2 regions of the Mesorhizobium sp. P2_E6 genome follow, and region 2 is predicted to be linked to the other one. Evidence: predicted binding sites of a transcription regulator. Region 2 holds the regulator's gene; the other holds the start of a gene.
The links. Region 2 encodes LexA, which represses DNA repair genes until DNA is damaged. Its sites were predicted from a motif close to TGTTCNNNNTGTGTTCNG; they were not measured.
Positions count from the first base shown of each region.

Region 1: the regulator LexA is predicted to act here: its motif matches at 14,244-14,261, upstream of AC1D08_RS06050 (PA0069 family radical SAM protein).

Region 1 is NZ_JBFUEQ010000002.1:268,435-283,684, forward strand. Features, by position in the region: gene glyS (glycine--tRNA ligase subunit beta) at 1-301, opposite strand, end outside; gene AC1D08_RS05970 (hypothetical protein) at 615-791, shown strand; gene AC1D08_RS05975 (glycine--tRNA ligase subunit alpha) at 794-1,714, opposite strand; gene AC1D08_RS05980 (N-acetyltransferase family protein) at 1,950-2,411, shown strand; gene AC1D08_RS05985 (tetratricopeptide repeat protein) at 2,515-4,290, opposite strand; gene AC1D08_RS05990 (LysR family transcriptional regulator) at 4,706-5,644, opposite strand; gene AC1D08_RS05995 (SDR family NAD(P)-dependent oxidoreductase) at 5,934-6,668, shown strand; gene AC1D08_RS06000 (NADPH-dependent F420 reductase) at 6,818-7,417, shown strand; gene AC1D08_RS06005 (polyprenyl synthetase family protein) at 7,452-8,468, opposite strand; gene AC1D08_RS06010 (putative signal transducing protein) at 8,676-8,900, shown strand; gene AC1D08_RS06015 (tRNA1(Val) (adenine(37)-N6)-methyltransferase) at 8,900-9,700, shown strand; gene AC1D08_RS06020 (S49 family peptidase) at 9,780-10,643, shown strand; gene AC1D08_RS06025 (membrane protein) at 10,777-10,962, shown strand; gene AC1D08_RS06030 (4-(cytidine 5'-diphospho)-2-C-methyl-D-erythritol kinase) at 10,989-11,876, shown strand; gene moaB (molybdenum cofactor biosynthesis protein B) at 11,878-12,420, shown strand; gene AC1D08_RS06040 (hypothetical protein) at 12,545-13,519, opposite strand; gene AC1D08_RS06045 (glycosyltransferase) at 13,667-14,185, opposite strand; gene AC1D08_RS06050 (PA0069 family radical SAM protein) at 14,336-15,250, shown strand, end outside.
Region 2 is NZ_JBFUEQ010000015.1:219,794-235,043, forward strand. Features, by position in the region: gene gltA (citrate synthase) at 1-291, opposite strand, end outside; gene gltX (glutamate--tRNA ligase) at 476-1,900, opposite strand; gene AC1D08_RS30110 (ComEC/Rec2 family competence protein) at 2,003-4,465, shown strand; gene lexA (transcriptional repressor LexA) at 4,459-5,196, opposite strand; gene AC1D08_RS30120 (GntR family transcriptional regulator) at 5,568-6,305, opposite strand; gene kynU (kynureninase) at 6,468-7,715, shown strand; gene kynA (tryptophan 2,3-dioxygenase) at 7,720-8,556, opposite strand; gene AC1D08_RS30135 (AMP-binding protein) at 8,553-10,178, opposite strand; gene AC1D08_RS30140 (alpha/beta hydrolase) at 10,490-11,320, shown strand; gene AC1D08_RS30145 (molybdopterin molybdotransferase MoeA) at 11,369-12,574, opposite strand; gene moaC (cyclic pyranopterin monophosphate synthase MoaC) at 12,574-13,056, opposite strand; gene trpC (indole-3-glycerol phosphate synthase TrpC) at 13,059-13,871, opposite strand; gene trpD (anthranilate phosphoribosyltransferase) at 13,875-14,885, opposite strand; gene AC1D08_RS30165 (SurA N-terminal domain-containing protein) at 14,882-15,250, opposite strand, start outside.

The DNA of each region.
Region 1 (15,250 bases), on a different contig from region 2:
AATGGACATGCGCCTCGGCGATCGACGAAAGCCCGGCCTTGCGCAGGAAACCTTGCACCGCCTGTTCGGGCGCCGTCGTCGACGGTCCCTTGATCTCCTCGCTTATATCCTTCGAGCGCGCGGTCAGGCCCCTGATATCGAGCGCCAGACGCCGCGGCGTCCAGTACTCGCGCGCTGCCTCATAGGTCAGCCCCGCCTCGACCAGACCGTCGGTCAACATCTTCCTGAGATCACCCGCCGCCTTACGCTGCATGCGCGCGGGGATTTCCTCGGAGCGAAGTTCGAGCAACAAATCCGGCATCAGAGTTTCTCCACCCGCACGCCTTCTCCCTCTTTGCGCGTCCTCGCGCCTCCGGCGCTGCGGGCGCGCGGCTGTGCGGGGATTTCCTCGGAGCAAAGTTCTAGAAGCAGGTCAGGCATGGATGAGGCTCACGCGGCAAGATGGTCCGCGCGGGGCATAGCAACTCGGCTGGCCGCTGTCACCCTTTCCGGAAATTTTGGCCGCCCTGTCGGGACGAGGCGAACCCGCCCGTCCTTGGATCAAAGATTTCCATGAACCGAACGCAGCGCTGAAGCGACCCACGCTCAGGTAGGGAACTATTGGCTGAACGACCATGAAAACGGCATCCAGACTTCTGCAGATTGTAGCACTCACCGCCTGCTTCACCGCGCAGGCTCACGGTGCGTTCTCGATGCCGGGCGTTCGGCAGGCATTGCGCACGATCGACGGTGCCACTGGTCAGAACGTATTGCCGATCAACGCTTGCCTCAAGGTGATGAAGCGAGCCTGAACTCAGGCCGCCAGTCCGCCAGCCTGTGTCTTCAAAAACGCCTCGCCGCAGGCCTTCGCCAGATTGCGCACCCGCAAGATGTAGCTCTGCCGTTCCGTGACCGAAATCACGCCACGCGCGTCGAGCAGGTTGAAGACATGGCTGGCCTTGATGCACTGGTCGTAGGCCGGGAAAACCATGCGGTGCATTGGCAGATTGTCGTTCGACGCCGGTGCACCGGCATCGAGCAGCGCCTTGCATTCGGCCTCGGCGTCCTCGAAATGGCGCAGCAGCATCGCCGTGTTGGCGTATTCGAAATTGTGGCGCGAATACTCCTGCTCGGCCTGCAGGAAGACATCGCCGTAGGTGACCTTGTCGGCCCCTTCGCGGCCGTTGAAGTTGAGGTCGTAGACATTGTCGACGCCCTGCACATACATGGCCAAGCGCTCCAGCCCATAGGTCAGTTCGCCCGCCACCGGGGCGCACTCAATGCCGCAGACCTGCTGGAAATAGGTGAACTGCGACACTTCCATGCCGTCGCACCAGCATTCCCAGCCCAGCCCCCAGGCGCCCAGCGTCGGGCTTTCCCAGTCGTCCTCGACGAAGCGGATGTCATGCAGCAGCGGATCGACGCCGATCGCCGCCAGCGAGCCGAGATAAAGCTCCTGCAGGTTCGGCGGATTCGGCTTCAGGATCACCTGGTACTGGTAATAATGCTGCAGCCGGTTCGGGTTCTCGCCATAGCGGCCATCCTTGGGGCGGCGCGACGGCTGGACATAGGCGGCGTTCCAGCGTTTTGGCCCGAGCGCGCGCAGCGTGGTCGCTGGATGAAAGGTGCCGGCGCCGACCTCCATGTCGTAGGGCTGCAGGATGACGCAACCATAGTTCGCCCAATAATTGTGCAAGGTCAGGATCAGCCCCTGGAACGAGCGGCTGGGATGCATATGGGCGGGGATTTCAATCGTCGGGATTTCAATCGTCACGGGGGCCTCGGCAGCAAAGGCTAGCTTGCCGGCACGTCCTAGAGACCCGGCGGCGTAGCGTCAAGCAAGGCGCACCGGTGCGGACCTAGCGAGCCCGCCGATGATGTTGAAAGCTTTGCGAGCGACTGGCCCATTGCCGGCCATGGCCGCCTGCGGTCTGCTCATGCCGCAAAGTGTCAGGACAACAGGTTCAATCATGCCCAGTTCCACCATCATCCGTCCCATCGCCCGGCAGGATTTCGACCAATGGCTGCCGCTGTGGGACGGTTACAATGCATTTTACGGCCGCTCGGGCGAGACGGCGCTGGCAAGCGAGATCACCGCGATGACATGGTCGCGCTTCTTCGATGCCTATGAGCCGATGCATGCGCTGGTTGCCGAGAGCGAGGGACAGCTTTTCGGCCTCGTGCATTACCTCTTTCACCGCAGCACCACGGCGATCTCGCCCAATTGCTACCTGCAGGACCTTTTCACCACAGAGGCCTCGCGCGGCAAAGGCATCGGCCGGGCCCTGATAGAGGGCGTCTACGAGCGTGCCCAGGCCGCCGGTTCGGGGCGGGTGTACTGGCTGACGCATGAGACCAATCACACGGCGATGAAGCTCTATGACAAGGTCGGCGAACGCTCCGGGTTCATCGTCTACCGGAAGATGTTCTGAGGCAGTTTCCGGCGCACTGGCGCGTGTTGAGTTTTAGGACGGATGGACGTCCAAACGAAAACGGGGCTCCGAAAGAGCCCCGTTTGCATTTCAAGAAGCGATTTCACCCCTTCGGGGCTGGCACCGGCTCGGGCTTGACCTTCGGGGTTTCCTGCGCGGTGTTGGACTCGATGGGCGGCAGGCCCTTCATCAGCTTCTGCTGCAATGTGGCCAGCACATCGGGGTCCGGCTTCAGGTCGCGCGCCTGGTTCCACTGGAAGGTGGCTTCCAGCTTGCGGCCAACACGCCAGTAGGCGTCGCCGAGGTGATCGTTGAGAACCGGATCTTCCGGCTTCAGCGACACCGCGCGTTCCATCTCGCGCACCGCGTCATCGAACCGGCCGAGGCGGAAATAGGCCCAGCCCAGGGAATCGACGATGTAACCGTCGCTCGGCCTGAGATCGACGGCCTTCTGGATCATCGCCAGGCCTTCCTTGAGGTTCGTATTCATGTCGACCCAGGAATAGCCGAGATAGTTCAGCACCTGCGGCTGGTCGGGGAACAGTTCCAGCGCCTTGCGGAAGCTCGGTTCGGCCTTGGGCCATTCCTTTAGCCGCTCATAGGCGATGCCGCGTTGGTAAAAGATGTTCCAGTTGGCGGCAGTCGGCGTCTTCAGCACCGTGACTGCCTTGTCGTAGAGATTGGCCGCCGAGCGGAAATCATCCTTCGACGAATAGACGCCGCCGAGCGCCAGATAGGCGCGCATGTCGTCGGGATGCGCGTCGACGAAAGCCTTCAGATGGGTGATCGCCTCGTCCTGACGATTGAGATCGGCAAGGTTGAGGCCGAGTTGCAGGTCCGAAAGCTCTTTCAACGGCGAAGAGTCGGGGATGCGCCGATAGAGCGCGATGGCGCCCTCGCCGTCCTTCAACTGTTCGGAAACGGCCGCGAGTTGCACCAGGGCTGCGTCGCTGTCAGGCTTCAGGGCCAGGGCATACTGCAGGTAAAGACGGACGAATGGCTCGCCACCGCCGCGATTGAGCGCCGTGGCGAGATTAAGCAGTATCTCCGACGCGCCGTCCGACGGGCCGGCAGCGAAAGGCGCAATTTTGTCACCCTTGCTGATCTTGTCGCGCAAGGCGACGATTTCCAGCTTGCCCGGCGCAAACGCCTCGGCCTGATCGAGCACCGACAGTGCCTTGTCCTTGTCGCCCTTGCGAGCCAGGAACGACGCGTAGGCCTGGGCGTTGCGCATCCAGGTTTCGGGAGCCGCACCACCGGCGGCCGTATCCTGCATCGTCGCGGCGTAGATCGCCTCGGCCTTTTCGGGCATGCCCGACGCGTCGGCGATCAGCGCGCGATGGAAGGACTTGAACAGACCGAACCAGTCCGGCCCCTGCAGCTTGTCGATGGACGCCATCGCATCGCTGGCTTGGCCGGCGCCTTGTTGGGCCCAGCCGGACATGACGCCAGAGATCAGCCGGTCGAGATCGGATTCCAGCGACAGCTTGAGCCAGTACTGTGCTTTGGCGAAATCCTTCTTGTGGAAGGAATCGACCGCCAGCGCCAGGCGCGAGAAGCGCTCGACATCGGGAACTTCCTTGAGCTTGTCGGCATAGACCAGGGATTCGTCGAAGCGCCCTTGAGCGATCAGCGACAGCATCAGGCTCTGCTGCAGGCCGGTGTCGCTCGGATTGAAGGCCAATGCCTGCTTGTAATAGGCGATTGCGCTGTCGAGGTCGTTGTCGCCTTCGGCGATCCGGGCGGCCAGATAGGCACCCGAGAACGACGTGATCTTGACCGGTTCGGCGGTTTGCTTGGCATAGGCCGGCAAAGCCGAGATCGCCATGCCTGTCACAATTGCCAGCCTTGTCAGCCAGCGCGCACGTCCTTGCTGCATCGTATCCCTTTCAGCCAGGCGCCATCTCCGCGTCAGCGGGATTGGCGTAGACTCGATCTTTCCGGGCAAAGCATGGCCTTTTTGGGGTCGCGCTTCAATCCGCCTCGAATTCACAATCCGGGCACCCGATTAACAAACCATGGCGACCAGGGACAGTTTTCCGTTTTCGAGTTCCGGTCATGGCCCCGCGCGGAGCCGATCATATCACATCTTCGGTCCGCTGGGACTCCGATATCAGCACTTGCCCGGCAAGGCAGGCCGCTGCACCTGCGTGTCGCGATAACCGAAGGCGTTCACGGCATGGAGGATGTTGAAGGCGAGGATTTAGAGCGCCGCTTCGACTTCACCGCCCTAAGCCCCCCTGGTGAGGAACCTTCCACCGCCCGACATGCGTTTGATCGTCCCGAAGGGGTGCTCATCGGTACATCGTCGGATCGTCATCAGGCCGGGGTCGGCTTAAGTTCTCGCCTCCATTCAGCCCCGCGAGAAGCGGAGCGTACGCGGCGAGCCTGCGGGATACGAACTCGGTAAAGAGCCGCACGCGCTTCGTCTTGCGTGTCTCCCCCTGCGTGAGAAGCCAGAGCGTTCCGTACATGTGCAGATCGGTACCCGGCACCCTCACCAGTAGGGGGTCGGCATCGCCAACGAAGCACGGCAGTGTCGTCATCCCGAGCCCTTGCCGTGCAGCAACGATCTGCGCCTCGGCGTCCGTGGTCCTGAATGGAACCCCCGTGGTGCGAACCTCACCCTCTCTGGCCCAATCCGGAATTCCATGAATGCTTATGACGATCCAGCGGATGGGATCAGGCGCGCCCGCACGCCACGCGGCTAGTCGATCGCGAGACATAAAGACGCCGCCGAACAGCTCCGGTCCCTTCAGGCCGTGAAGATTGAGCGGCAGGGTTTTGCGGTCGTAGACGACGCGGATCGCGACGTCGGCCTCTCGGTTGGTCAGATTTGCCAGCTCGCCGGACGACAAGATTTCCATCTCGATGTCCGGATGCAGACGCGCGAAATCGGCGAAGTCCGGCATGAGCAGGTGTGTCGCGAGGGGCGGTGCCAGCGTCACCCGCAGCAGCCCGCGCACGCTCTGGTCGCGCCCGAAGACGCGCGTCTCCAGCAGGTGCGACGACGCTTCCATCTGGTCCGCAAACTCGAGGACCTCCTCGCCCGCAGCCGTTAGGCGGTAGCCCGACGGCAACTTTTCGAACATGTGCACCCCGAGGCGTTCCTCGAGCTGGGCGATGCGTCGCAGCACGGTCGAGTGGTTCACACCGAGGCGCTCGGCGGCAGCCCGCACCGAGCCTCCACGCGCGACGGCAAGAAAGTAGCGAACGTCATCCCAGTCGATCATGGTGCAATCTCGCACCGCGCGGTGCGCCTTCCAAAGCCCACATCTACCACATCGAACAGCATCTCGTTTGCGGGTAGCACGGCGATGATCATAACCCCTGCCGACAAGCGCGGCCCAATCCTGAATGGCGCACACCGGTCGTCGCGGCTGGCGTTCGTCGTCCAGCCGGATCGATTTTGCACCACCGATGTGCGCGTTTCCGCACTCAAAGGCTGACCCCGGCAGACTTATTTCGAGGCTCTCGGGGTTCTTCCCGAACGACCAAAGGCAGAGCCTGAAAGGAAAAATCGTGGGAAAACTGGACGGTAAGGTTGCGGTCATCACGGGCGGATCGAGCGGCATGGCGCTGGCGAGCGCCAAGCGGTTCGTTGAAGAAGGCGCCTATGTTTTCATCACGAGCCGAGGGCAGGAGGCGCTCGACGAGGCGGTCAAGCTGATTGGCCGGAACGTGACCGGCGTGCGTGGCGACGCGGCCAATCTCGACGACCTCGACCGCCTGTTCGATACAGTCAAGCGGGAAAAGGGCAGGATCGACGTCCTGTACGCGAGCGCCGGCATGGGCGAAGCCGTCCCACTGGGGGAGATTACCGAACAGCATTTTGATGCGGCCTTCGGCCTGAATACGCGCGGCACGCTGTTTACAGTTCAGAAGGCGTTGCCGCTGTTCAACGATGGCGGATCGATCTTCATGACCGGGTCAGTTGCTTCGGTGAAAGGTTTTCCTGGTTACGGCGTGTATGCGGCGAGCAAGGCAGCGTTGCGCTCATTCGCACGCACCTGGCTCAACGAACTGAAGGGCAGGAATATCCGGGTGAACGTGCTGAGCCCGGGGCCGATCGCCACACCGATGCAGGACCAAGTTCTCACCGAGGAGGCCAAGCGGATGTTCGAATCTCTGATCCCGCGGGGAAAGATGGGGCGTCCTGAGGAAATTGCGGCGGTCGCGCTGTTTCTTGCTTCAGACGATTCGAGCTTCGTGAATGGGGTGGAGTTGTCTGTCGACGGCGGCTTCTCGGCCATCTGAAATCGCGCCCGATCACGGAAGCGGCTGACCGTCCGGCCGCGAAGTCGTTCACGGCCGGACGTCTACGCAAAGGTCGCCACACAGCAGAACGGATAGCCGGCGCCGTTGAAGGCCGGGGAATCATTATCGACACGGATCGGAGAAGTATTATGAGCTATGCGATTGTAGGATTCGGTAAGATAGGCCAGGCCCTCGCCAACGCCTTCGCCCGTAAAAACATCGACGTGACCGTCGCGAGCCGCCGGCCGCCCGAGGCGTTGGCGCCGCAGGCTCGGGCGATTGGACCCACGGTCGTCGCCGAGTCGCTGCGGGATGCACTCGAGGCCGACACAATCATCTTGGCGGTCCCGTTCGGGGAACATCGCGAGGTTGCGAAGGCCCTGCCGAGCTGGAAAGGCAAGACGGTCATCGACGCGATGAACGCGTTGGTTCCCCTTGGGGAGCTGGACGGCCTTCCGTCCTCCGCCTTCGTTGCGAAGTCGTTCACCGGCGCCAAGTTCGTGAAAGGTTTCAATCATCTGGTTGCGGCCACCCTGGCTGCCGATCCGATCGTCGAAGGCGGCCACCGGGTGGTCTTCCTGTCGAGCGACGACGAGGACGCGATCGCTCCCGTGGCGGATTTGGCCAAACAACTCGGGTTCGCACCCGTCAAGCTGGGAAAGCTCAACGAGGGTGGCGCGCTGGTGCACGCACGCGGCCGCATTTGGGGCCGGCTGATCTTCCAGGACCTGTTCAAGAAGGAGCAGTAACGGATTTACTGTCCACTGTCGAAACGCCAGCCGCTCAGTTCACCCGGCTGATGCAGAAATCGATGACGTCGATCAGCGCCGATTTCTGCGGCGTCGCTTCCAGCGGCGCCAGCGCGTCGCGGGCGATCTCGCCGAAGTGGCGGGCACGCCCGATCGTGTCGGCGATCGCGCCGTGGCGGGTCATCAGGCCGATCGCCTTTTCCAGGCCGGCGTCATCGACGACATTGTCCTCGATGGCACGCTTCCAGAAGGTGCGCTCGGCCTTGGTGCCGCGCCGGTAGGCGAGGATGACCGGCAAGGTCACCTTGCCCTCGCGAAAGTCGTCGCCGACATTCTTGCCCAGATCCTTGCTGGTGCCGCCATAGTCCAGCGCATCGTCGATCAGTTGGAAGGCAAGGCCGAGGTTCATGCCGTAGGAGCGCAGTGCGGCACGGTCGTTGCGTGTCGCCTGGGCAATGACCGGGCCGACCTCGGCAGCGGCCGAAAACAGCGCCGCGGTCTTGGCCTTGATGACGGCGAAATGCTCGTCCTCGGTGGTTTCGAGGTTCTTGGCGGCGGCGAGCTGCATCACCTCGCCCTCGGCGATGATCGAGGCCGCACTCGACAGGATGTCGAGCGCTTCGAGCGAGCCGACATCGACCATCATGCGGAAGGCCTGGCCGAGCAGGAAGTCGCCGACCAGGACGCTCGCCTGGTTGCCCCAGATCATGCGCGCGGTCTTCTTGCCGCGCCGCATGCCGCTTTCGTCGACGACATCGTCGTGGAGAAGCGTTGCCGTGTGCATGAATTCGACCGCCGTTGCGAGCTTGACGTGGCCCTCGCCGACATAGCCGAACATCTGCGCGGCGGCGAGCGTCAGCATCGGCCGCAGCCGCTTGCCGCCGGACGAGATCAGATGGTTGGCAACCTCCGGAATCATCTCGACGTCGGAGCCGGCCTTGGACAGGATCAATTCGTTGACGCGACCCATGTCGGCGGCCGTCAGATCGATCAAATCCTTGATGGAGGCGGGTTCCCGCTTCCCGTTTTCGATGTTGAGAACGACACCCATGACAATCACTCCCGTCTTGGTATAACGCGTGCGACGGCACCCTTGGTCCCTACAGGGACTCTAGGGCGCTAGACACGGCCACGGCAAGTGGCGAATTGGCGCGGCGGCGATGACAGCCTGTCAACCCTGCCGAAAGAGCAGGTCTGCTTGGTGACGGAAATCCGCCTGCCCGTTTACATATGCGCCGCAAACTGAGAGTTTCGCCCGATGATAGAGCTCATTCGCACCAACGACGCCGTCATCATCTCCTTTGTCGAATCGCTGATGCGCGATGCCGGCATCGGCTGCTTCGTCGCCGACCAGAATATGAGCGTGCTCGACGGCTCGCTCGGCATCCTGCCGCGACGCATCATGGTCGATGCCGACCAGGCCGACGCGGCACGACGCATCCTGACGGATGCCGGCATCGCCAACGAGATCCGCGGGAAATAATGTCCGCCGCGCCGGCCACCCTTGCCCCGGACACGCCGGCCCATACGGTCGATGCCTTCCATCGCGGCCGGTTCTGGCTCGTGCAGCCCAAGCAAGGCGGCCATCGCGCCGGCATGGACGCCATGATGCTGGCGGCGTCCGTGCCATCCTCCTTTGGCGGACGTCTCGCCGATTTCGGCGCCGGCGCCGGGGCCGCCGGCCTTGCGGTGCTGTCGCGCTGCCCGGCGGCCGCGGCCGTGCTCGTCGAACGGGCGCCGGAAATGGCTGCTTTCGCCGCAGCAACGCTTGCCCATCCCGGCAATGCCCATCTCAGTGACCGTGCCTCTGTGCTCATCGCCGATGTCACCGTATCGGGACGGGCGCGGGCGGCGGCCGGCCTCGCCGACAACGACTTCGACTTCGTCATCATGAACCCGCCTTTCAACGCTGCACGGGACCGTGCCACGCCCGATCGCCTGAGAAAGGAAGCCCACGTCACGGAGGACGGACTGTTCGAGAGCTGGATCCGAAGTGCTGCCGCCGTGGTCAGGCCGCGCGGCGGCCTCGCAGTCATCGCCCGGCCCGAGCAGCTCGGCGCCATTCTCGATGCGCTCTCCGGCCGCTTCGGCGATGCCGAGATCCTCGCTGTCCATCCCCGCCCCGACGCGGCGGCGATCCGCATCGTCGTCAGGGCTGCGCTCGGGGCGCGGGGGAAGCTCGCCATTCGCCCTCCCTTGATGCTTCATCCGCAATCGGGCGACGGACCTGATGAGCGCAGCGAAATGATTGCCAACGGCCTCGCCTCGCTGTTCGGAGACTGAGCTATTCTTACCGGCCGCATTGCCGTTGGCCGGGGAGTTCCTACATGCCTGCAACCTATCGACCGGAGACCGCGCCCTCGTGAAACGACTAATCAACCGCCTGCTGCCGAAGTCCTGGCGCTCAACCGTCGTCACCATTCCGGTCATCCGGCTGCACGGCACCATCATGCCGGGGGGTGGCCAGTTCCGGCCGAGTCTGTCGCTGGCCTCGACCGCCGGCCTTATCGAGAAGGCGTTTTCCTACGACGCGCCGGCGGTCGCCATCTCGATCAATTCGCCGGGCGGCTCGCCGGTGCAATCGCGGCTGATCTTCAAGCGTATCCGCGACCTGGCGAGCGAAAAGAACAAAAAGGTGCTGGTCTTCGTCGAAGACGTCGCGGCATCGGGCGGCTACATGATCGCGGTCGCCGGCGACGAGATCTTCGCCGATCCGTCCTCCATCGTCGGTTCGATCGGCGTGGTGTCGGCCTCGTTCGGTTTCCCGGAACTGATGAAGAAGATCGGGGTCGAGCGCCGTGTCCACACCGCCGGGCAGAACAAGGCTGTGCTCGATCCGTTCAAGCCGGAGAAGAAGGAAGACGTCGAGCGCCTGAAAGCGCTGCAACTCGAGGTGCACGGCACGTTCATCGACCTCGTCAAGGAAAGGCGCGGCGCGAAGCTGAAGGACGATCCGGACCTGTTCACCGGTCTGTTCTGGACCGGCATGAAGGGTCTCGAACTCGGCCTGGTCGATGCACTCGGCGACATGCGCACGGTGCTCAAGACCCGGTTCGGAGCGAAGACCCAGCTCAGGCTGGTCACGGCGCCGCGCGGTTTCCTCAGCCGCTTCGGCCTATTCGGCTCGAGCAAGGGCTTTTCAGCGCCCGATATCGCCGCGGCAGCCGCCAGCGGCGTGATCGATGCGGCGGAAGAGCGCGCGTTGTGGGCACGGTTCGGGCTTTGAAAAACCGGCAAAACCGTCTAGCATGAGAGCTTGAAGTCTTATGCATGTCGCTTTCCTAAAACCGGATCCACTTTTGGGCGACATGCATGAACCGACCCGACCGGCCGCCGCCCAGCGTGGGAGGAGTTTTGACATGCCGCAGATCATTTTCTTCACCGTCGTTGGCGTCGCCGCCTATTTCGGCTACCGCACCTTCATCCGGGAAGCCGAGCGCGTGACCGCCAAGGTGCGGCGCACGGAAAAGCAGGCAGCCAACGGTGCCATGGGTACGCTGGTCAAGGATCCGAAGACCGGCGAATACCGGCTGGCCAAGGACTGAGCATCATCCCGCATACGACTGACGCCGTGGACACCGAGATCGGGTCGCGCATCTGGCATGCGCACGCCAAGATCAATCTGGCGCTGCATGTCACCGGCAGGCGCCCTGACGGCTATCACCTGATCGAAAGCCTGGCGGTGTTCACGCGTTTTGGCGACCGGGTCGAAATCGCGCTCGCCGACAGCGACGATTTTACCGTGTCTGGCCGCTACGCGCAGGCCGTTCCGCTCGACGCCAGCAATCTCGTGCTTAAGTCCCGCGATGCGCTGCGAAGAGAGGCTGGGGCCAAGAGAACCCCGCCGGTCGCCATCCGGCTCGAAAAGAACCTGCCGGTTGCCTCCGGCGTCGGCGGCGGCTCGAGCGATGCGGCAGCCGTGCTGCGCGGGCTGGCGGAGACATGGGCCCTAGACATGGACAGCACTGAGCTGGCGCGGATCGGCCTTTCGCTTGGCGCCGATGTGCCGATGTGCCTGGCGGCCAAGCCGCTGGTCGCGCGTGGCATCGGCGACGAACTGTCGATGGTGCCGGATTTTTCGGCGTTGGGGCTGGTGCTGGTCAATCCCGGAACGGCCGTCTCGACCGCCGAGGTGTTTGCAGCGCTTTCCCGTCGCGACAATGAGCCACTGCCGCCGCTGCCGCGCAGCATCGACTTCCATAGCCTGCGCAACTGGCTGGAGATCACCCGCAATGATCTTGAGCCTGCGGCGCTGGCGATGCAGCCCGCCATCGGCAGAGCGCTTTCCTGGCTTAACAAGGCTGGATCGGGTTTCTCCCGGATGTCCGGATCCGGCGCGACATGCTTCGGCCTGTTCGAGACCGGCAATGTCGCCAAGCGCGCTGCCGCGGACATCCGCAGCCGCCAGCCCGACTGGTTCGTCGCCGCGACGCGCAGCATGACATCGGAGGCTGGCTGAGATGGCCAGGATTGACGAGAGCCGGCCTTTCATCCCGATCCGCATCGCGGTGCTGACCGTCTCGGACACACGCAGCCTCGCCGACGACAAATCCGGCCAGACACTGGCCGACCGCATCACGGAAGCCGGCCACGTCCTCGCCGCCCGCGATATCGTCACCGATGACCGCGAAAAGATTCGCGACAAGGTGCTCGGCTGGTCGCGGGACGCTGCGATCGACGTCGTCATCACCACTGGCGGCACCGGGTTTACCGGCCGCGACGTGACGCCGGAAGCGCTGGAGCCGATCTTCGAAAAGCGCATGGACGGCTTTTCGGAAGTCTTCCACCGCATCTCCTACGACAAGATCGGCACCTCGACGATCCAGAGCCGGGCGACCGGCGGGGTCGTCAACGCCACCTTCGTCTTCGTGCTGCCGGGCTCGCCCGGCGCCTGCAGGGACGCCTGGGACGGCATCCTGAAGGCGCAGTTCGACTACCGGCACATGCCCTGCAACTTCGTCGAGATCATGCCGCGCCTGGACGAGCATCTGCGGCGCGGTTAACGCCAAACAGCAAGCAGTTCAAGCGCCCGACCTCGGTTTCGCCAGCAGAACACCGCGTGCGCCCTTCGAAGTGTCATTCGCCGCGCGTTGGATGCCTGTCGAGATGAGCTGGGATGGTTCCCTCTCAGCGGATGACCGGCTCGCCATGAAAGCGCCGGCGTGAGGGCGGCGATACGCCGAAGCCGACCTCCATCATCAATCTCGGCGTGCGCGCCGGCACCGTGCCCATGTGGAAGCCAAACGGATCCTCGACGAAGCCGAGACCGGCTTCACCGGTCAGCGTCACCGGGCTGTGCTCGCCATAGACATCCAGAACCTCTTGTGCGGGATGGCCGACCAGCAAAGTGAGCTGATGCTTGAGGCTGCGGCGCTTGTGACTGCCGCGGACATAGACATGCGGGCCGGTGTCGGCGTCGACCGGCTTGAGATAGAAGAAGAATTTCAGCATGCGCCAGTCGTCGAGGTCGAAATGATACTTGCCGAGCGAGGCAAGGTTCTTGTCGGCGTCCGAAGCCTCACCCGTCGGAAAACTCCACCAGACGCGCGTGGTGATGAGTTTTGCCTGGCCGCCGAGATAGTGCGCCGCAATATCCAGAAGCAGCGGATCGCGCTGGATGGCGAGTGCCGCCCGGCAGTCGAGGATGCGCTCGAAAAAATGTCCGCTGAGCAGCGAGCGGCCGAAGCGCTTTTCGGCCTCGGCATGTTCACCCGGCATGAATTCGAGACGGCGATCGAAATTGCCAAAGCAAGGCGTGCGCTGGGCGAAACTGGCGATCTCTTCATGAATCGCCGGCGGCAGCACCAGGCCCGAAAACAGCCCGTTGGAGCGCAGTGCGTCGACCACGGCTTCGCGGTCGACGCCGGCAAACATCGTATCCCCCGAATTTTGGGCCGGACGAGCGCGTTTTGCACCCAGCCAATGCATCCGGCGTCCTGGCATTGTGCGCGCCAGCACGAACATCGGCAGCCAGGCAGGGTTTTCGCGCAGGTCCGTCAGATAGGTCGGAATGCGCACGGCGATGCGGCGCAGCAGGCTGCCGTTGCGCGCAACGGCTTCAAGACTGGCAGCGCCGGATTTGTCGGGGGTTGAAAGCTTCATCGGGTCCTCGGCTATGAGCGTGGCGCCGATGCCGCATCGGAGCTCATCACTCGGTATGACCCCAACCCAATCCACCCGTCTGACCGGGAAACTAACCTCACGTCAGATTTTGTGCAATGCACAATGAACAGAGCAGCCGCAAAAAGATCACTCCGGGGAGCGCTGCTTCGGCGGTGCCACCCAGATTTCGGCGTCGAGCCGCTTTGCCGCGAGGCCGCGTGCGATGGCCTCGGCGCTGCCGGCCCGCTTCGACGCTGCCGCGGCCTGAAGCTTGCTGATCAGCAATCCATCGGCCAAGGCGCGGTTTCCCGAAAACACCCGGGCCAGGAACGGTGTGCGGCTGCCCCGCGCCCGCGAGAAGCGTGCCGCCATGGTCTGCCTGGCCGTGTGGGCAACGACCGCATCGATCCAACCATCCATCAGCCGCGAGCCCGGCTCCAGGAGCAGCAGCCAGTCACCCTTGGCCTGCCGGATGCCGGCAGCGATACCGCCAGTTACGCAGTGACAGCCGGCATGCTCGGCAACGCGATGCGTCTGGTCGGTTGAACCCGTGTCACAGACGATGACGTCACGCACCACGCCCTCGACCGCGCCGCCAATCAGCGAGGCGAGCGTGCGGGCGAGGCCCTCCTCGTCATTGCGGGTTTCGATCAGGACACTGAGCATCATTAGCCGAATAGCGGAAAGCCGAACGCAGCGCCAGTTTTTGCAATGCACCATTGAAAGTTCTTGCTTTGTTCTCATCGACGAAATAGGAATAATTTCATGAACAGAGCGATTCGACACAACATGGACAGTCCCTGGGAGCGGGCGAAGATGGAACAGATCGTGCGCGCCGACATTGCAGCTTTCGGAGCTGGAAGAGCCGAGATGGCCAATGCGATGATCGAGCAGAGTGGCGTGCGTGTCCGTCCGGACCGCAATCGCGGCAGGTCGGCGGGCATCAATCCATCCGGCCGGTTCGAGCCGGTCAGCCGGCATGTCTTCGATGATGGCTGGAATTCGCTGGAGGAACTGCCGCCCTTCAAGACCGAGGTGCAGGTCGAGAAGCCACGCACCATCATCACCCGCAACGAATCGCCCGACATCTCCTTCGACCGGTCGATCAATCCCTATCGCGGCTGCGAACATGGCTGCGTCTATTGCTTTGCCCGGCCGACGCACAGTTTCATGGGCCTGTCGCCGGGCCTCGATTTCGAATCGAAGCTGTTCGCCAAGCCGGATGCGGCGCGGCTACTCGACAAGGAACTGTCGAAGGACAGCTACCAGCCGCGCACCATCGCGATCGGCACCAACACCGATCCGTACCAGCCGATCGAGAAGCAATACCGGATCATGCGCGAGATCCTCGAAGTGCTGGAAGCGCGCGGCCATCCGGTCGGCATCGTCACCAAGTCCGCTTTGGTGATGCGCGACATCGATATCCTGTCGCGCATGGCCGAGCGCGGGCTGGCCAAGGTGGCGCTGTCGGTGACGACGCTCGACCGTATGCTGGCGAGGACGATGGAGCCCCGCGCCTCGACGCCGACCAAGCGGCTGGAGGCGATCCGACGGCTTTCGGATGCCGGTATTCCGGCCTCGGTCATGGTGGCGCCGATCATCCCCGGCCTGACCGACCAGGAGATGGAACGCATCCTCGATTCGGCACGCGCCGCTGGTGCGCGCGAAGCGGGTTATGTCGTGCTGCGCCTGCCGCTGGAGGTCAGTCCGATCTTCAAGGACTGGCTGCTG
Region 2 (15,250 bases):
GAGGAAGTCGCCGTGTTCGGCCAACTGGTCGATCGGATAGCCGCGGTGCAAGAGGATGCCGGCGTCGCCGTCGATGAAGGTGATTTCGGACTCGCAGCTTGCGGTCGAGGTGAAGCCGGGATCGTAGGTGAAGGCGCCGGTGGTGCTGTAGAGCGAGGCGATGTCGATGACATCAGGCCCGACCGAGCCGCTTCGCACCTTGAACTCGTGCGTCTTGCCGGCGAATTCAAGCGTTGCCGTGGCCTCGTGGGTGTTGCCGCCCAAATCCAGTTTTTTCGCAGCTTCGGTCATTGCAAACTCCTTCTTGTTTCCTCATGCCGGCAAAGGCAAAATTCCGCAGAGCGACACGTCGAAATCACCGCAATGCGCGTATTCGCCACCGCATTCTAGGAGGTGCGTGCCAGATTGGGCCAGGGCCTAATGTTGCACTGCGAAACGCGCCTTTCAATGCCAATCTTCTTGGGCCAGTTCGCTCCTAATCGATTTGATCCGCTATGCGCGCCAGGCTTTCCTCGCGGCCGAGCACGGCAAGCACGTCGAACACACCCGGCGAGGTGCTTTTGCCAGTCAGGGCGGCGCGCAAAGGCTGGGCCACGGCGCCAAGCTTGTGGCCGCCGGCCTGCGCATAGTCGCGCACGGCGGCTTCAGCCGCAGTGGCCGTCCAGTCACCTGACAGGGTCGTCAAAGCTTCGTGAGCGCCGCGCAGGATCTTGCGCGCGTCTTCATTGAGCAGCAGTGCCGCCTTGTCGTCGATCGGCAGCGGCCGGGTGGCAAACAGGAAGGCGGCGCCGTCGACAAGTTCGACCAGTGTCTTGGCGCGCTCCTTCAGGCCGGGCAGCGCTGCCAGCAGTTGCGCCTTGTTCCTGTCGTCGAGGCGCGCGGCCATCGCCGGCCCCCCCTCGAGATAGGGCAGGGTGGCGATGAAGATGTCGAACAGCTCAGCATCGCTCATGCGGCGCATATGGACGCCGTTCAGCGCCTCGAGCTTGGCGAAGTCGAAGCGGGCGGCGCCCTTGTTCACATCGCCGATGTCGAACCAGGAGATCATGTCCTTGATCGACATGATCTCGTCGTCGCCATGGCTCCAGCCGAGGCGCGCCAGGTAGTTCAGCAACGCCTCCGGCAGGTAGCCCATGGCGCGATAGGCCTCGACGCCGAGCGCACCGTGCCGCTTCGACAGCTTGGCGCCATCGGCGCCGTGGATCAGCGGGATATGCGACATGGACGGCACGTCCCAGCCCATGGCGTCGTAGATCACCGTCTGGCGGGCGGCATTGGTCAAATGGTCGTCGCCTCGGATGATGTGGGTGACGCCCATGTCGTGGTCGTCGACGACGACGGCATGCATATAGGTCGGGTTGCCGTCCGAACGCAGGATGATGAAGTCGTCGAGATCCTTGTTGGGGAAGCGCACCTCGCCCTGGACACGGTCGTGCACCACCGTCTCGCCCGTGGTCGGCGCCTTGATGCGGATGGCGCCCTTGGCGCCTGCGGGCGCCTCGGAGGGGTCCCGGTCACGCCACCGGCCGTCATAGCGGGGCGGCAGGCCCTTGGCGCGTGCTGCCTCGCGCATTGCCTCGAGCTCGGCAGGCGTCTCGTAGCTGTAATAGGCCTTGCCCATGCGCACGAGCTCCTCGGCCACCTCGCGATGACGCGGCGCGCGCTCGAACTGCGAGACGGCCTCGCCATCCCAGGAGAGGCCGAGCCAGGAAAGCCCGTCGAGAATGGCTGCGGTCGCGGCATCGTTGGAGCGCTCGCGATCGGTGTCTTCGATGCGCAGCAGCATGGTGCCGTCAGTGTGCTTTGCGTACAGCCAGTTGAACAGCGCCGTGCGCGCGCCGCCTATGTGCAGGTAACCGGTGGGCGAGGGGGCAAAACGGGTGACGACCTTGTCGGACATGAAACTCTCGGAAACCATCTGAAGCGGGGTGTGGTTGCGCGGACTTTCGCGCGTTGCGCGTTCATGTAGCATAGGGTGTCGAGGGCGCAAGGGGCAGACCCGATGGCTGGACGGGGCCGGGGCTCGGATCAGGGCGAGGACGCCGCTATTGGCGTCAGCGAACGGTCCCTGTTTGCGACGCCGCTGCCGGCTGCGTTACCGCTGCCATCACCTCTCGTGCCGGCCCCCGGCAACCCGCCGTTGCAAGCGGATGTCTCCGCCCCCGCTCCTGTTGCCGAAGTTGGCAGGATCGTGCGCGTGCGCCGGCAAATCGGCCGGATATCGCTGCCTCGGCTGCGCCACAGCGTGGCCACGGCAGCGGGCCTGGAGCTTGATCGAGGCGTAGCCTTCCTGCTGGTGCCGGTCTGTCTGGCGATCGGAGCGATCGGCTATTTTTCGCTGACGGTGGAACCTGATTTTGCGAAGCCTGTCGCGGTCGTCGTTCTGACGGGGCTCTGCGCGTTCGTCTCGCGTTCCAGGCCGAAAGCCCATCTTTGTTTCATGGCTGCGGTGCTGTGCACGCTCGGCCTGCTCGCCGGCAAGGTCGAGACATGGCGGGCGGGAACGCAGTTGCTCGGTTCGGAAATCTCGACTCAAGTGACCGGCCGCGTCGTCTCGCTTGACCGAATGGAGTCCGGCCGCATCCGGCTGACCATCGACGTGACGTCGACAGCCAGGCCGAAATTGCGCTATGCGCCGGAGCGGGTTCGGCTTTCGGCACGAAAGATCCCGGCAGAGATAACCCCAGGCTCGCTGGTCACCGGCTACGCCAAGCTATTGCCGCCCACCGGCCCGGTGCGGCCGGACAGCTACGACTTCTCCTTCGACAGCTATTTCGCCGGCATTGGCGGCAGCGGGTTTTTCCTCGGCAATCCAAAGCTTGTCGCCGGCAATGACGACGACATTCCGCTGTCAGCCCGCCTTGCCTCGGGGATAGAAAATGCCCGTGAAGCCATCGCCGACCATATCAGGGGCAGTATCGGTGGCGCCGAAGGCGAGATCGCCGCGGCGCTGATCGTCGGCGTGCGCGCCGGCATTCCCGATGAGATCAACGAAGCGATGCGGCGCACCGGCATCTACCACGTCATCTCCATTTCAGGGCTGCACATGGCGCTGGTGGCCGGCACAATCATGATGCTGATGCGCAGCGCCTTCGCCCTGTTTCCGGACTTTTCCGCGCGCCGGCCAGTCAAGAAATACGCCGCGGCCGCCGCGCTTTTCTCGATCGCCGCCTATCTTGTCATCTCAGGCGTCGTCGTTGCCGCAGAGCGCAGCTTCATCATGCTGGCGGTGATGCTGATTGCCGTGCTGTTCGATCGGGCGGCGCTGACCATGCGCAACCTGGCGATCTCGGCGATCGCGGTCATTGCGGTGTCGCCGCATGAAGTGGTCGGCCCAAGTTTCCAGATGTCGTTCGCGGCGACCGCGGCGCTGGTCGGTGCCTATGCCGGCTGGTCTGATCATCGTGCGGCGAAAACGAAACCGCCGCCGCCACGGCGATCTCTCCATGGCTTTCTCACCAGAAAATTCCTGTTGGCGATGGGCGGCCTTGCCATGACCTCCATCATCGCCGGCTCTGCCACGGCGCTGTTTGCCATCTGGCATTTTCAGCGGGTGTCGCCGCTCAGCCTGTTCGCCAATCTCGCCATCATGCCAATCGTCTCGCTGGTTGTGATGCCTTTCGCCGTCCTCAGTGCGCTGGCGATGCCCTTTGGCGCCGATGGCCCCTTTCTTTACGTGATGGGCAAAGGCCTGACGGTGATGATCGCCATGTCCGGATGGATTTCCCAGCGCTCGCCGGTCGACGCGGTCGGGTTGATTTCGCAGCAGTCCGTCCTGCTGGTTGCGATTGCCTTGGTCATCGCGACGATGGCCACGACATGGCTGCGGCTCGCAGCCCTTCCGTTCGCGCTTGCCGGCCTGTTGACCGTCTCGGACACGCGCGCACCGGACGTGCTGATCTCGGAGGACGCCCGGCTGGTTGCGCTGCCGATCGGGGGTGGCGAACTCGCCGTCAGCCGGGCACGCCCGAACGAATTCACGGTCGACAACTGGAAACGCGCGCTGACATCCGAGACCATCGTCATACCGGAGGTGTTCAGCAAAGGAGACGGGCAATTCGAGATAGCCGATGCCGCCGAGCTGCCGTCGGGAGCGCCTTTCTATTGCACATCGGGCATTTGTCTCGCCAAGCATCCATCCGGTGCGATCATCGCGCATGTCGAAGACCGAAAGGACGCCTGGATGGCCTGCGGCTTCGCCGACCTGATCGTCATCAATGACGCCACGGCCTATGACCCCTGTCACAATCCACTTGTGCTCGTCATCACCAAGCGACAACTGGCCCGCAAGGGTAGTGCGGCCGTCTTCTTCGATCGCCAATCTGCGACCACGCCTGCGACGATCAGCTTCGCGGTGGACGGGTCATACCGGCCCTGGCACACGCAGCGCAAGTTTTCGCGCGAGGCGAGGGGCCTGCCACCCTACCGCAAACCCGAAAAGCCGGTCGCAAGCCCTGCTCAGTAGCGCCTGATCAGCCCGACGAGCTTGCCTTGCACCTTGACCCTGTCCGGTCCGAAAATGCGGGTTTCATAGGCCGGGTTGGCGGCTTCGAGAGCAATCGAGGCACCCTTGCGGCGGAACCGCTTCAGCGTCGCTTCCTCTTCATCCACCAGCGCCACGATGATCTCACCCGGGCTGGCTGTATCGGCGTTGCGGATGATGACGGTATCGCCGTCGAAGATGCCGGCCTCGATCATCGAGTCGCCCTTGACCTCCAGGGCATAGTGTTCGCCGCCCATGATCATGTCCGGCGGCACCGAGATCGAATGCGTCTGGTGCTGGATGGCGTCGATCGGCACACCGGCCGCGATGCGTCCCATGACCGGGATCGACACGGCGGAGACCACGTCGTCGTCATTGCCGGCCGAAGGCATCCGCGAAGATGCAGGCTTGAGTTGCCGGCCAAGGCCGCCTTGACCGAGGCTGCCCTGGATGACGCTTGGCGAGAACTTCTTTGCCGCGTTGAGGCCTGGCGCGATCGAATCCGGCAGCCGCAGCACTTCCAACGCGCGCGCCCGATTGGGCAGGCGGCGAATGAAGCCGCGCTCCTCCAGCGCCGTGATCAGCCGGTGTATGCCGGATTTGGAGGCAAGGTCGAGCGCTTCCTTCATCTCGTCGAAGGATGGCGGAATGCCGCTTTCCTTGAGCCGTTCATGAATGAACATCAGCAGTTCGTGTTGTTTACGCGTCAGCATGGCAGCCCCCAGGTTACCCAAAACCAGAATCGGAAAAACAAACCCAGAACAAACACTATCTGTTCCAGTTGTGTTCCGCAACCGTTTAAAGTTTAATGAACTTGTTAAGGCGGCTGAAATTATTTGGCGCCCCGGAAGTGGGTCGCGATCGACGCATGCCTGCCACCGCCGAGCGCTTGGTTGGATTGAAATTGCTATGGTTAATGGCCTGTGGCTCACCCAGTGTCGGGCTTGGCCTCGGCTAACGCTGGAGCTCGACAAGAGGGCTCGGTTCACTTCACCGGTCGTGGCTCCCGTGAACGAAAGGGAGCCAAAATGCCAACTTTGGCGGAGGAATTGCCCGTATCGGCCTTGCCTTGTTCCTCGTCGCATTACCGCTTGTTTGTGCTGCCGTCGCCGGCATGGACATAGACATGCAGCGTGTAGCCGATGTGGGCAACCATCAGGGTTTTCGCGCGCTCGATGTCGCGATCCAGCGCCGCTTCCATGAGCGCGGTATGATGTTCGATCGCGACGGCCTGGCGCAGCGCCTCCATGGCCTCTTCGTAGCCATGCTGGAGACCGGCGGCCGCCCGCAAGGTTGGCGCCAGGCCAAGAAAGCGGTGATGGCGACGCAACTGATCCGCGATCGTGGAGTGGAAGGTCAGCAGCCAGGGGGACGCTGCCGCGCTGAGCAGTGCCGCGTGGAAAGCCTCGTGCTTTTCATCCCATTCGTCGACCACTTCGTCGGACGGGTCGTCGACCGCGGTCCTGCTGCGCGACAGCCGGTAATGGGCAGCGACGACGGCGTCCTCCCATTCACGGCCGCCTTTCTCGATCGATTCCTGGAGCAGAGGCAGTTCAACCACCAATCTGGCGCGTGACAGATCTTCCAACTCGTTGCGCGATACCGCGGCGACGGCAAAGCCGCGATTGCTGATGGCGGTCACCAGGCGCTCGGCCTCCAACCGCGAGAGTGCCTCGCGCAGCGGTGTCCAGCCGATGCCGTAGCTGTTGCGCAACGCGCTGAGCTTGAGCGGCGCGCCGGGCTTCAGACGGGTGGTGAGGATATCGCGGCGCAGCAGCCTGTAGGCTGCTACTGTCTTCGAGAAGTGCTCGTCGTCCAGCATTGCCGACCATCCGTACCAATTGGTCGGGTGATTATATATGAAATCCTTCCATTGCGTAAATAATATATAATGTTTGACAAGACCCAAGGGACTGCCCATGATCGCCAACGGTTTCACCTGATATGTTCATCTGAGCACGCCCATGCGCGGGGATAGTCGACCATGAATGCAACTCCCGATCTCGCTGCAATCGAGGCGATGGATGCCGCGGACCCGCTGCGTTCCATGCGCGATCGTTTCGTCTTGCCGCAACGGGTGATCTACCTCGACGGCAATTCGCTTGGCGCGGCTTCTCCCGCCGTCTTCGACGAACTGAACAAGGCCGCCACACAGGAATGGGCGCAGGACCTCATCCGTGCCTGGAACACCGCCGGCTGGTTCGACATGCCAGTCGAGCTCGGCGACCAGCTCGGACGCCTGATCGGCGCCGCGGCCGGTCAGACTGTGGTCTGCGATACGACGTCGATCAACATCTACAAGGTGCTGCATGCGGCGCTCGCGATGCGTCCGGACCGGTCGGTCATCGTCGCCGAGGGCGACAGCTTCCCGACCGATCTCTATATGGCCGAGGGCGTTGCTTCGACGCGGCCGGGTACGGTCCTGCGGCTCGAGGGCGTCGACGCGCCTGATATCGAGGAACTGATCGACGAGCGCGTCGCCGTTATCCTGGTCAACCACGTCAACTACAAATCCGGCCAGTTGCGCGACATGGCGGCGCTGACGCGCAAGGCCCATCAGGCTGGTGCGCTGATCGTCTGGGATCTCTGTCACACCGCCGGCGCGCTGCCGGTCGAACTCGACGCTGCCAATGCCGATTTCGCCATCGGCTGCACCTACAAGTACCTCAATGGCGGCCCGGGTTCGCCAGCCTTCATCTATGCCGCACAGCGGCACCACGGTGATGTCTATCAGCCGCTCAGCGGCTGGTGGGGGCATGCGCGGCCGTTCGCCTTCGAACAAGGCTATGCCGCAGGCACCGGCATTCGCCGGTTCCTGTGTGGCACGCAGCCGGTGTTGTCGATGCGGGCGCTCAAGGGCGCCCTGGACCTCTGGAACGATGTCGACATGGTGGCGGTGCGCCAAAAGAGCATCGGGCTGACCGATCTGTTCATCCAGCTGGTCGAAGCAAGGTGCGGGGCGTACGGGCTCGAGCTTGAAAGCCCGCGTAACGGCAACGAGCGCGGCAGCCAGGTGTCATTCATCCACCCCAGCGGCTACCAGGTGATGCGGGCCTTGATCGAGCGCGGCGTGATCGGCGATTTCCGGGCGCCTTCGACCATCCGCTTCGGCTTCACGCCGCTCTATATCGGCTACAAGGATGTCTGGCAGGCGGTCGACATGCTGGAAGACATCCTGCGCACTGGCGTCTGGCAAGACGCGCGTTTCGCGGTCAAAACCGCGGTGACCTGAGAAGCTAGAGCCGGGTGCGAACTGTCCAGAGTTCCGGAAACAGGACGACCTCGAGCATCTTCTTCAGGTAGGACGCACCCGACGTGCCACCGGTGCCGCGCTTCAGGCCGATGATGCGTTCGACCGTGGTTACGTGGTTGAAGCGCCAGCGGCGGAAATAATCCTCGAAGTCGACCAGTTTTTCAGCCAGCTCGTAGAACATCCAGTAGCGCTGTGGGTCGCGGTAGATTGTCTGCCAGGCGACCAGGACCGCTTCATTCTCGGTGCGCGTCTCACGCCAGTCGGTACGGTTGGCGTCAGCACCGATGTCGAATCCGTTGCGGGCGAGCAGCAGCAGCGCTTCGTCGTAGAGCGACGGTTCGGCCAGGATCGCCTCAAGCTTCCCGCTGAGGTCCGGCCGGTGCTTGTGCGGGCCTAGCATGGCGAGGTTGCGGTTGCCGGCCATGAACTCGATGGCGCGATACTGCCAGGACTGGAAACCCGAGGATTGGCCGAGCGCGTCGCGGAACTCTGTATATTCGCTGGGTGTCATCGTCCGCAGCACGTCCCAGGCATTGTTCAACTGCTCGAAGATGCGGGCGACGCGCGACAGCATCTTGAAGCTCGGCTCGAGGCGGTCGGCGCGGATCGAGCGGATCGCGGCACCGATCTCGTGCAGGGCAAGCTTCATCCAGAGCTCGGAGGTCTGATGCTGGATGATGAACAGCATCTCGTCATGCGCCGACGACAGCGGCGTCTGCGCCTCAAGGACTTTCTCCAGGTGCAGATAGTCGCTGTAGGACATGCGCTCCTTGAACGACATCTGTGCGCCTTCGGAGGCCGGATCGTATGGCTCGCTCAACTGATTTTCTCCGTGCGCAGCCGGAAGCGCTGGATTTTGCCGGTCTGCGTCTTGGGCAACGCAGCAATGAACTTCACAGATCGCGGATATTTGTAGGGCGCGATCGTCGCTTTGACATGGTCCTGCAGACGCTTGATGGTCATCGCGTCAGGTGCCACACCTTGCACCAACACAACATGCGCCTCGACGATCTGGCCGCGTTCGGCATCCTCAGCGCCGATCACAGCGCATTCGGCGACGTCCGGGTGCGCCAGCAGCGCTGCCTCGACCTCGGGGCCGGCGATGTTATAGCCGGCGCTGACGATCATGTCGTCGGAGCGGGCGGCGAAATGGAAGAAGCCGTCCTCGTCCTGGGTGAAGGTGTCGCCGGTGAGATTCCAGCCGTCGCGAACATATTCCTTCTGCCTGTCGTCAGCCATGTAGCGACAGCCGGTCGGCCCGCGCACCGCAAGCCTGCCAGTCGAGCCTCGCGGCACCTCACGCATCTCGTCATCGACAATGCGTGCCTCGTAGCCGCCCACCGGCTTGCCGGTAGACGCCGGCTTCATGTCATCGAAGCGGTTGGAGATGAAGATGTGCAGCATTTCGGTGGCGCCGATGCCGTCGAGGATCGGCTTGCCGGTCTTTTGCGTCCACTCCTGGAAGACCGGAGCGGGCAAGGTCTCGCCAGCCGAAACGGCGACGCGCAGCGATGACAGGTCGGCACCTTCATCCATGGCCTTCAGCATGGCGCGATAGGCGGTCGGCGCTGTGAAGGAGATAGTTGCTTTGTAGGTCTCGATGATGTGGATCATGTTGGGCGGCGTCGCCTGTTCGAGCAGCGTCGCCGCCGCACCGAAGCGCAGGGGAAAAATGGCGAGGCCGCCGAGGCCAAAGGTGAAAGCCAACGGCGGCGACCCGACAAAGATGTCATCCGGCGTCACCTGTAGGATTTCGCGGGCATAGGCGTCGGCGATGATCAGAAGGTCGCGGTGGAAATGCATCGTTGCCTTCGGCACGCCTGTCGTGCCCGAGGTGAAGCCGAGCAGCGCGACGTCGTCGCGGCCAGTGTTGACGGCGCTGAAAACGACCGACTTGTCGAGAGCCGCCCGATCAAGTTCGGCATCATGGTTGGCGGTGCCGTCGAATCCGATGACCTGCTTGAGGAACGCGCTGTCCTTGGCGCAAGCGGTCATCTCGTCCATCAGCCTGGTGTCGCAAAGCGCGATCGTGATTTCCGCCTTGTCGACGATCTTGGCGAGCTCGCCGGCGCGCAGCATCGGCATGGTGTTGACGACCACGGCGCCGACCTTGGTGGCGGCCAGCCAGCAGGCGACCATGGCGGGGTTGTTGGCCGAGCGGATCAGCACCCGGTTGCCCGGCTTGACACCATAATTCTCGACCAGCGCGTGGGCCAGCCTGTTCGTCCAGTCGGACAGTTCCTTGTAGGTGCGGCGGCGGCCATTGCCGATCAGCGCGGTGTGGTCACCCAGGCCCTTCTCGACCAGCCTGTCGGTGAGTTCGACGCCGGCGTTGAGATGTTCGGGATAGTCGAAACCGTCTAGCAGGAAGTCCGGACATTGCTCCGGCGGCGGCAGGTGATCGCGCGTGAACGTGTCGATATGCGCTGAAGGCCCAAGCATGTCGCCGCTATCCTGTCTGCTGCCTGGCCAGTGCGCGAGGCGCCTGGCTTGTTGGGGTGGATCTCAAGGTCCTGCTTTTGAAGAGGTTTTCGTGCTGCCAGTCGCACCTTGCTCGACGCCATCCGAAAGGGTGGACATTGCAGGTTTTGGCAGCACAGCGGACCTCCCATAGTCGGCTGTTCGTGACGGCAGGATCGCACCAGTCGAAATTTGTTTCAAGCCTAAAATGTTTTTGCCATGGAGCATTGACGCATGGCGTGGCGGTGGCCATTGCTAGCGCAGAAACGATGCCGTTTTGGGGGAGGATGCCGATGCCTAGACATCGCATTGCCGATTGGGACAATGCCTATGCCAACAGCGCGAACATCGCCGGCAGCGACCGCTGGCCGACCGCGTGGGTGGAGCCGGCGGAAGCGTTTCGTGACGCGCTTTCGTCAGAGGGCCGGGCACGGCTCGACATCACCTATGGCGGCGGACGGCGCAATCGCCTTGATCTTTTCCTACCCAGTGCCACGCCCAAGGGATTGGTGGTGTTCATCCATGGCGGTTACTGGATGGCGTTCGACAAGAGTTTCTGGTCGCATCTCGCCAACGGTGCCGTCAGCAGCGGCTTTGCCGTGGCGATGCCCTCCTACACGCTCTGCCCCGAAATCCGCATCGCCGGCATCGTCCAGGAGATCGGCGAGGCGATCGGCAAGGCGGCAGGACTGGTCGACGGGCCGCTGATGTTGACCGGCCATTCGGCCGGCGGACATCTCGCCAGCCGCATGGTGACGGCGACAACGCCGCTGGCGGCCGATGTGGCGCGGCGCATACGCCACGTCGTTTCGATTTCAGGCCTCCACGACCTGCGCCCGATCATGCGCACCGAGATGAACGCGACACTCGCAATCGACGAGCAGGAGGCGCTGGCCGAAAGCCCGGCGCTGTTGCGTCCCATGGATGGTGCCCGCATCACCTGTTGGGCCGGTGGTGGTGAACGCGCGGAGTTCCTTCGCCAGAACGCCTTGCTTGCCAATATCTGGACCGGCCTCGATGCCACGACCTCTTCCGTGGTCGAGCCCGACCGGCACCATTACAGCATCGTCGACGGCCTTGCCGATCCGGCCCATCCACTGACCCGGACCTTGATCTCGGAATAGCGCCGAGTCCATTTTCGGCTTGTCGTCAATGGCTTGCTTGGCGAATCTTCAGCGTAACATCAGCACGCTGCAGGCTTCGCCAGCGTCCGCTGCGGGGGCAAACGGTGCCCGCACGATCAGCCCGTTGGCATCAGCCAGCATTCTTAGCATCGAAGAATCCTGTATGCCGAACGGCGTCGCCACCGGCCCGCCGTCATCGTCCCGGACCACCGCCCGCACATAGTCCTGGCGCAAATCATTGGCCGGCATTGCAGCGCCCAGTCGCGCCGGACGAATGTCCTGGCGGTGTTCGCGGCCGCCAAGTCGCGCCAGCAGTGGCTTCAGGAACAACTGCGAGCAGACCAGGCTTGCCACCGGATTGCCGGGCAGGCCGATGCATCTGATGTCGCCGAGGCGGCCGAACATCAGCGGCTTGCCGGGGCGCATGGCGATCTTCCAGAAGCCGAGCGTCATGCCTTCGCCGGTCAGCACGTCGTGGATCAGGTCATGGTCGCCGACCGAGGCGCCACCCAGCGTGACGATGACGTCCGCGCCGGCCGCGACCGCTTTCCGCACCAGCGCGGCGATGGCCTCCTTGCGGTCGGCGGCAATGCCGAGATCGAGCGCACGAGCGCCGACCGACTGCGCCGCCGCGGCGACACCATAGGCATTGGACGAGATGATCTGATCCTGCCCGAGTTCGCTGCCGGGCGGCAACAATTCGTCGCCGGTGGCGATGATGGCGACCAGCGGCCGTTTCACCACGTTGACCCGTGGATGGTTGGCCGACGCCGCCAGCGACAATGCCGCCGGATCGAGCACGCGGCCTTTTTCCAGCAGGACGTCGCCTTTCGAGAAGTCGAGGCCGACGCGGCGGATGTTGCGCCACTCCGCCGTCCGTTCGATGACTTCGACGTCACCACCACCGAGGTCGCGGACATTCTCCTGGATGACGATGGTGTCGGCGCCTTCGGGCAGCGGCGCACCGGTGAAGATACGCACAGCCTGTGCCTTGCCGACCGTGCCGTCAAAGCCGCGCCCGGCAGGTGCCATGCCGATCACGGAAAGTCTCGACGGCACCGATGCCACATCGACGGCACGCGCCGCGTAGCCGTCCATGGCGGAAGCGTTGAATGGCGGCTGTGTGCGCAGCGCTGCGACCGGTTCGGCCAGCACGCGATCAATAGCCTCGAACAACGGAACGCTTTCGCCCGCCAAAGGTGCTGCACCCTCAAGCAAGCGTTCGAGCGCCTCGGCGACCGGAACCAGCGCCATCAGGCGTCCACTTTGTAGTCGCCCGACTTGCCGCCGGTCTTTTCGACCAATCGGATGCCGGAGATGACCATGGCGCGGTCCACCGCTTTGGCCATGTCGTAGATGGTGAGGCAGGCAACCGAAGCGGCGGTCAACGCTTCCATCTCGACGCCCGTCTTGCCGGTGACACGCGCCAGGGCGGTGACCTTCAGGCCCGGCAAAGCATGGTCGGGCTCGATGTCGACGGAAACCTTCGTCAGGAGCAGCGGGTGGCAGAGCGGGATCAGCTCATGCGCTTTCTTCGCCGCCATGACGCCGGCGATACGCGCAGTGCCAAGCACATCGCCCTTCTTGGCGTTGCCTTCGAGAATCATGGTCAGCGTCTCGGGCTGCATCGCGACAAAACCCTCGGCGATTGCGGTACGCGTCGTCTCTGCCTTGTCGCCGACATCGACCATGTTGGCCTCGCCCTGCGCGCCGAGATGGGTGAGGGCGGCCGCCATCGTCAGACGGCCTCGGCCGGCGCCTTGCCCGTCAGAAGCAGGCGCGTCGCCGTGGTGACGTCCTGTTGCCGCATCAGGCTTTCGCCGACAAGGAAGGTGCCGATGCCGCTCTTTTGCATTCTGAGGCAATCGTCATGCGAGAAAATGCCGCTTTCGCTGACCAGCAGGCGGTCGGCCGGTACCATCGACGCCAGCCGCTCGGAGGTTTCGAGACTGGTCTCGAATGTCCTGAGATTGCGGTTGTTGATGCCGATCAGCCGCGACGACAGTTTTAGCGCGCGCTGCGTCTCGGCTTCGTCGTGCACTTCGATCAGCGCATCCATGCCGAGTTCTAACGCCGTCGATTCGAGGTCGCGGGCCAAAGCATCGTCGACGCTGGCCATGATGATCAGGATGGCGTCCGCGCCCCAGGCGCGGGCTTCGTAGACCTGGTATGGGTCGAACAGAAAATCCTTGCGCAAAGCGGGCAGGGCGACGGCGGCTCGCGCCCTGGTGAGAAATTCAGGCGCGCCCTGGAATGACGGCGCGTCGGTCAGCACCGAAAGACAGGCGGCGCCGCCTTTCGCATAGGCCTGCGCCAATGCCGGCGGGTCAAAATCGGCGCGGATCAGGCCCTTGGAGGGGCTTGCCTTCTTGATCTCGGCGATCAGCGCGAAGGCGCCGGATTTGCGCTTGGTCTCGAGCGCGGCAAGAAAGCCGCGCGGCGCCTCGGCATGTTTAGCCCGCGCCTTGATCTCGGCCAGCGGTACGCGTGCCTTTGCCGCCGCGATCTCGTCGCGCTTGTAGGCCTCGATCTTGCGAAGAATGTCAGACACGCTCTACCCGTTCGAAATCTCGATCAGCCGGTCAAGCACCTGCAGCGCGCGGCCACTGTCGATGGCTTGCGCGGCGAGCGCGATGCCGTCGCCAAGTGTCGTCGCCTTGCCGGCAACCACAAGCCCGGCGCCGGCATTCATCAACACGGTGTCGCGATAGGCGCCGGCAGCGCCACTCAGCATATCGCGCAATGCGTCGGCGTTGTAGGCTGCGTCGCCGCCGCGCAATTCATCCTTGGTGTGGCGCTCCAGCCCGACAGCTTCGGGGGTCAGCGTGAAGCTGCGGATCTCACCGCCGATCAGCTCGGCGACATGGGTCTCGCCGGTGGTGGTGATCTCGTCATAGCCATCGCCATGGGCAACCCAGGCATGCTCGGCACCCAGCGCTTTCAGCGTCTCGGCCACCGGCAGGATCCATTCCGGCAGGAACACACCGACCATCTGACGCTTGACGCCAGCCGGGTTGGAGAGGGGCCCAAGCAGGTTGAAGATGGTGCGGGTGCCGAGTTCGACGCGGGTCGGGCCGACATGCTTCATCGCCGGATGGTGTGCGGGCGCGAACATGAAGCCGACGCCCGCCTCATGGATGCAGCGGCCGATGAATTCGGGCGAGATATCGATCTTGACCCCGAGCGCGACCAGCACGTCGGCGGCCCCTGTCAGCGACGACAGCCCGCGATTGCCGTGCTTGGCAACCGGCACGCCGCTGCCGGCAATAACAAACGCCGAGCCCGTCGAGATGTTGACGCTGTGGGAATTGTCACCGCCGGTGCCGACGATATCGATGGCGCCGGCGGGCGCCTCGACGCGCAGCATCTTGGCGCGCATGGTGGCGACGGCGCCGGAAATCTCGCTCACTGTCTCGCCGCGCACGCGCAGCGCCATCAGGAAGCCACCGATCTGGCCGGGCGTTGCGTCGCCCGACATGATGATGTCGAAAGCCTCGCGCGCTTCCTCGAAGGAAAGCGCGCTTCCGGTCGCGACCTTGGCGATATGGGTTTTCAGCGCGCTCATCTTGTCGAGGCTTGGGCGACGGCGGCCTGGTCGATGCGAACGTCGAATTGCGTCTGCAACTGCGCCACCAACTGGTCGAGCAGATCGTCCGACATGCCGGAGGTGAAGGATTTCTGTGCGTCTTCCGGCACGGAGCTGGCGTCAGCTCCGGCAGGCTCGAACACTTCGGCGACCTTGTACAGGATCTGTCCGTCTCCGGTGGGCGAGGGGATCAGCCCGGTGCCGCCTTCGCCGACGCCGAACATCGCTGCGGCGCCCTCCTTGCCGAAGTCGACATCGTCGGCCTCGCGCTTGACGCCGCGTTTGGTCTGCTTTTCCAGCTTCAGTTCGCCGGCGATAACGTCGAGCGTTGCGCCGGCCTTGAG